One region of the Clostridium oceanicum genome, then DNA from elsewhere that is predicted to be linked to it. Evidence: riboswitches for the same ligand, from Rfam matches in the RefSeq annotation. Region 1 holds a riboswitch; the other holds the start of a gene.

The links. Region 1 has a riboswitch for lysine ahead of ABDZ71_RS02225 (aspartate kinase). Riboswitches for the same ligand answer to the same signal wherever they lie in the genome.
Region 2: another riboswitch for lysine. It lies ahead of ABDZ71_RS09505 (Na+/H+ antiporter NhaC family protein); the one in region 1 lies ahead of ABDZ71_RS02225 (aspartate kinase).

Annotation. Positions count from the first base shown of each region.
Region 1 covers NZ_BAAACG010000003.1:113,649-117,087, forward strand. The annotation lists gene lysA (diaminopimelate decarboxylase) at 1-747, opposite strand, end outside; gene ABDZ71_RS02225 (aspartate kinase) at 786-1,985, opposite strand; lysine riboswitch at 2,086-2,253, opposite strand; gene ABDZ71_RS02230 (M18 family aminopeptidase) at 2,334-3,439, opposite strand, start outside.
Region 2 covers NZ_BAAACG010000008.1:746,434-749,872, forward strand. The annotation lists gene crcB (fluoride efflux transporter CrcB) at 1-176, shown strand, start outside; gene ABDZ71_RS09505 (Na+/H+ antiporter NhaC family protein) at 173-1,930, opposite strand; lysine riboswitch at 2,062-2,236, opposite strand; gene ABDZ71_RS09510 (amino acid ABC transporter ATP-binding protein) at 2,292-3,017, opposite strand; gene ABDZ71_RS09515 (amino acid ABC transporter permease) at 3,181-3,439, opposite strand, start outside.

The DNA of each region.
Region 1 (3,439 bases):
ACCGAATCCTCCACCTAAATCTATTTCTTTTACTTCTATACCTAGTTCCTTCTGTACATTATTTGCTAATTCAAATAATATATCAACTTCTTCTTCATAAGGCTTTGTTTCAAAAATTTGTGAGCCTATATGACAATGGAAGCCCATAAATTCAATATTATCTAAATCGCTACAAGTTTTAACTGCTTTTAAAACTATATTATCTAATACAGTAAAACCAAATTTTGAATCTAATTGTCCTGTTTTTATATAACTATGAGTATGAGCTTCTATTCCTGGAGTTACTCTTAATAAAACTTCTTGAGTTTTATTAAGCTTTTTAGCTATACTACTTATAAGTTCTAATTCATAAAAATTATCCGCTACAAATTTACCTACTCCAAGTTTTATACCCATCTCTATCTCATCTTTTGTTTTATTATTACCATGAAAATAGATTTTGTTCATAGGAAAACCGCTCTTATAAGCTGTATATAATTCTCCACCAGATACTACATCTAAGCACATTCCTTCTTCATTTATAAGATTACACATAGCTTTAGTTAAAAAAGCTTTTCCTGCGTAAGCAACTTTATTTCCTGATTCTTTTACTTTAAAATTTTCGATGTAACTTTTACAGCTTTGTCTCATAAGCTCTTCATCCATAACATATAAAGGAGTACCAAAGTTTTCTGCTAAACTTTTAGCACTTATTTCCCCTATATATAGAGCATTATCTCTAACATTCATACTTCCAAACAAATTCATAAAATTTCCTCCTATGGTAAATAACCTCTATCTATTTCCTATAAATTAAATTCTTTTGCTACTATATTTACTGCATTAAATTTGTCTTCTCTTTTTATAGCACATGTTATTCTTATTTCAGAAGTAGTTATCATCTTAACTTCTATATGATTTTCGCTAAATAATTTAAATATTCTAGCAGTAACCCCTGAAGTAGTTTTCATTCCTATACCTACCACAGAGAATTTTGTTATATTTTCATCTATATGAATCTTATCTCTGCTACTGTATTCTTCTATAATTCCCATACATTCTTCTACATCTTCTTTTGGTATAGTAAAAGATAAATTAACTGTATTATTTATAGGTGCAGTTTGACTTATCATATCTATATTTATATGTCTTTCAGCTACTTTATTAAATATATCTGATATTATATTTATATTGTTTGATACATCTTCAATTGTTATTGACACATCATCATCACTTGTTGCTAGCCCTGTTATAGCTTTCATTTCCATATTCATATTATTCATCCCCTTTATAATAGTTCCTCTTTCATTTCCGTTACTTAATCCAACATATATAGGTATATCATATTTTTGACCAAGTTCTACCGCTCTAGAATGCATAACTTGAGCTCCTAAACTAGATAACTCTAACATTTCTTCATACTCTATATAATCTAATTTTTTAGCATCTTTATATACTCTAGGATCTATGCTATATATACCATCTACATCTGTGTATATCTCACAGCTTCCTTTTAATTTTGCTGCAATAGCTACTGCTGAAGTGTCTGATCCACCTCTTCCTAAAGTAGTTATATTTCCTTCTTGGTTTATCCCCTGAAAACCAGCTATCACAACTATTCTTCCCATTTTTAAACTTTCTTTAATTTTACTGTCATCTATATCATCTATAAATGATTTTCCATGCATACCATTAGCCTTTACTCCTACTTGATAAGCGGTATAACTTATAGATTCAAATCCTAAACTTTTTATAGTCATGGCAAGTAGAGAAGATGACATCATTTCCCCAGTAGATATCAAAGCATCAAGCTCTCTTTTATCTGGATTACAAGTTACTTCTTTTGCTAAACATATTAAATTATCTGTAGTATCGCCCATAGCTGAAACTACTACTACTACATCATGCCCTTGCTTTTTTTTGCTGATAACAGATTCAGCAACTTTTTTTATTTTTTCAATAGTTCCAACAGAACTCCCACCATATTTTTGAACAACTATAGACATGTTAATCCCCCTTTTTTAATATAAAATTAAAGTGCAACAAAGGAACACCTTTGCTGCACTTATACTATCTATATAATAATATATTAATACAACCCTAGTGTACCTATGTAGCTCTCCACTAAAACGTGACAGCTTTACACATATTATGTGTAAATCCAGGAAAAAACTTTGCCAAATTTATTTCCTTCGGCCACAATTCCTTTCTCTATTTATCATAACCTGCCGGTTCAAAATAGATACTAATAATTCTGGCGCCTCTCCATAAGTAACATAATTATTCGTTTTTTTAAATTTTTATTAGTTTAACATAGATTTTAATATAAATCAACAATTTTTATGTTAAATTTATTATTTTAAAGTATAAAACTTCTTTAATGATTCTATCATATAGACTTGATCTTTTACTCCACCTAGTTCTCTAATAGAATGCATAGCTAAAAGAGGAGTTCCAACATCTACAGAATTAATATTAACATGTGTTGAAGATATAGGCCCTATTGTAGACCCACCTCTTTCGTCAGATCTATTAACAAATTTTTGAACAGGTACTTTAGCTACATTGCATATTTCTTCATATACTGATGTAGAATATGAATCTGATGTATAACTTTGATTAGCATTAATTTTTATAACTGGACCTTGATTTATTATAGGTTTATTAGTTGGATCCGCTTTTTCTTCTCTATTTGGATGAACTGCATGAGCAGAATCACAAGATATAATAAATGATTTAGAAAGAGTTCTAAAATAATCTTCTCTATCTTTTCCTAAAGCTAAAACTATTCTTTCTATTACATTTGAAAGAAGAGGAGAATCTGCCCCTTGTTTTGTAGAACTTCCTACTTCTTCATTATCAAAACAAACTAGCATTTTACTTGAATTTTCTATATCTGTTTCTACTAAAGCTTTTAGTCCTGCATGAACCATAGTTAAATCATCTAATTTAGGAGAAGATATAAATTCATTATCCATTCCCATTACACAGCCTTTTTCAAACTCATATAAAAATAATTCAAAATCTAATATATCAGATTTTTTTATATTTAACTCTCTACACAATATATTTGTTAAATAGTCTTTTTTTTCTAACTTTTCATTTATCATTCCAAGTATAGGTAACATATCTTTTTGTCTATTTAATTCATAACCTTTATTTACCTCTCTGTTCATATGAATAGCTAAATTAGGTATTATAATTATTGGTTTTTTTACATTAATTAATTTCGTTTCAGGATTAAATGGATTTTTGCCTTTAACTGTAACTCTACCTGCTAAAGATAAAGGTCTATCCATCCAAGTATTTAATATTGGTCCCCCATACACCTCTGTATTTAATTTTACATAATCTCCTTTAGAAAATATATGTGGATTTGGTTTTATCTTAAATGTAGGTGAATCTGTATGAGCTCCTACTATTCTAAATCCACTATTTTCAATATCTTTATCTCCTATAC
Region 2 (3,439 bases), on a different contig from region 1:
TTTTAACTACTGGTCTTATGGGAGGTTTAACAACATTTTCCACTTTCAGTTTAGAAACTATAACTTTGATGGAAAAAGGCTCCTATAAACTTACTCTTATTAATATAGCTTTAAATTTATCTCTAAGTTTTCTTGGAGTATTTTTAGGCGAAAATTTTGTATCTAAAATATTTTAACTAGCAGCTTCTATTTTAGATTCTGTTTGATTTTCTTCTACATCGTTTCTTTTTCCTACAAAATTAACAACACAAATTAGTAAAACGATAGATACTGGAAGAACTATATATATAGGTAATCCTAAACCTACTGGTATATATCCAAATAGTATTGCACATCCTGCAACAGTTAAAGCATATACCATTTGTGTAGATACATGATGCAAATGATCACAAGCAGATCCCATAGATGACATTATAGTAGTGTCTGATATAGGTGAACAGTGATCTCCAAATATAGCTCCTGTTAAAACAGCACTGGCATTCATAACAACATAAGAATACTCTGGTGATATAGCATGTGCAAGAGGTATTGTAAGTGGCATCAATATACCCATTGTTCCATAAGATGTACCTGTAGCAAAAGATATTACTGCACCAAAGATAAATATTATACTTGGAAGTAAAAACTGAGGTATAGAATTTGATAAAATAGATACTAAGAATTTAGCTGTTCCAAGTTCTTTTATAACTCCACTTAAAGACCATGCAAGTAAAAGAATAACACCTGTTATAACTAATGATTTCATTCCTGTAACCCAAGTATCTATAGCTTCATTTACTTTGAAAGCTCCTTTAGATACTCCCATTATCATAGCTACTATACTAGCAAGTAATGCTGCTTGGAATAAAACTACACTGGCATCTGAAGCTCCAAAGGTTTCTCTTATAGAGGCAAGTGAGTAAGGTGAACTTTGAAGTAATGCTATTAATGCCTTATCTTCCCCACCCATTATTGCATTGTATCCATTATAATAAAATCCTGCGAATGCAGCTATAATCAATATTCCTATAGGTATTATAGCATTCCAAACACTTAGTTTCATTCCTTCTTTAGGTTCAAGTTCTGTACTTTCAGTAGATGCCATAGGTTTTGCTGTATCATCCATTAATTTTCCTGTAAGTCTTGCTCTTCTTTCTGCTTTAAGCATTGGTCCAAAATCTTTTCCAAAATAAGCTATTGCAACTATGAATACTAATATTAATATATTATAAAATCTATATGGAATTGTTGATAAAAATAATCCATATGCATTTGTACTTTCACCTATACTAGTATAAGCATCTTTAATTAAGCTTATTTCATAACCAACCCAAGTAGATACAAGGGCTATACCTGCTATTGGAGCTGCTGTAGCATCTACTATGAAAGATAATTTTTCTCTTGATATTTTCATCTTATCAGCAACTGGTCTCATTATAGGTCCTACTATAAGTGAGTTAGCATAATCATCAAAGAATACAAATAACCCTAAAAGCCAAGTAATTATTTGAGTACTTCTTGGTGTTTTAGCTTTTTTAGCTAAAGATTCAGCAACAGCCTTAGCCCCTCCCATTTTGGAAACTAATGCTATAAGTCCTCCAATAACCATACATTGAAGTATTATACCTGCATTCCATGGGTCTGCTAAAGATCCAAGTATTCTACTTACTAAATCTAAGAAAGAATTAAATATTGCCATAAATATGTTAGTTCCACCAATTTGAATTAAAAACGATCCAGAAATTACCCCTATAGTTAATGAGATAACTACATTTTTAGTTATAAAAGCAAGTACTATTGCAATAACTGGTGGTAAAATAGTCCACACACCTAGTCTATTTGCATTAGCTTGCACTACTTTAGGATCAAGATCTGCGGCTAAAGCCGTAGTAGATGCTATTAAGACAAGCATTAACGATAATATTAAAATATAAGTTCTTCTTCTTTTCATTTTTTTCCTCCTCTTTCATTATCTTAAAACTAAGTGAATCCCAGGAGGAAAACCATCATCAAAACAAAAAAGCCTTAAGCTTACTCACTCAAGGCATAATAAATAGCATTTAAATACTAAAATATGTTTTTTTGAATGATAGCTCTCCACAAAATACATTGTGACAGTTTTGCATATATTCTATGCAAATCCAGGCATACAGCTTTAAAGCGTCCACTGAATCCTTCGGCAGCATTACCTTTCCTTTAACTTCTAAGTGCTTACCTCCATAAAAGTACTTATTAATGTTGCTCCTCTATCCTTTATTATTCACTTTTAATTCATTATAATATCTATATAATAATTAGTCAAGAGAAAGAATCTAAACTACTTTATTTAAAAAAGCTTTTGTCCTTTCTTCTTTAGGAGAGTTAAATACTTCACTAGGATGCCCTTCTTCTACAATTTTTCCGCCATCCATAAATATAACTCTATCTGCAACTTCCTTTGCAAATCCCATTTCATGAGTAACTACAACCATTGTCATTCCTTCTTTTGCTAAATCTTTCATTACTCCTAAAACTTCTCCTACAAGTTCTGGATCTAGTGCAGATGTAGGTTCATCAAATAACATTATATCTGGATTCATAGCAAGAGCTCTAGCAATAGCAACCCTTTGTTTTTGGCCTCCTGATAGCTTTGAAGGATAGTAATCCATTTTATCTTCTAATCCTACTTTTTTAAGCAGCTTTTTTGCTCTTTCTTTAACTTCCCCTTTATTTTCTTTTTTAGAAATAGTAGGTCCTATCATAACATTATTCATAACTGTCATATGAGGAAACAAATTAAAGTTTTGAAAAACCATCCCCATTTTTGTAGTTATTCTTTTCATAAGTTTTTTATCTTTTAAATTAAATTTTTCATCTTCTATTATTATTTCACCACTATTTATTTGTTCTAAATTATTTAAGCATCTTAAAAAAGTACTTTTACCAGATCCTGAAGGTCCTATAATTACAAGAACTTCTCCTTTTTTAACTTTTACACTTAAATCATTAAATACTTCTAAATCTCCAAATTTTTTAGATATATCTTTAGTTTCTATCATAACAGGAACATTCTCATAGTTTGCATTAGAATATTCTTGAGCTTTACAACAACTTTCCATAAAAATTCTCCTCTCCAAATAGGAATAACATACAATATTAATATATATATATTGTAACTTTATCATGCTAAAGTGTCAAATCATTTTTTAATATCTACAAAATTTAATCATATACTGCTAATCTTTTTTCAAATATAGAAAATGCAGATGTAAATATTGTAGTAAGTAAAAGATATAATATACCTGCTAACATAAATATTTCTATAGGTTTAAAAGTTGTAGAATACATTTGCTGAGCTGTTCTCATAAGCTCAACCATAGAAATAGTTGATACTAAAGATGTATCTTTTAATATAGCTATAAATTCATTTCCTACTGGAGGAATTATAAGTTTAAATGTTTGAGGCAATATTACCTTAAAC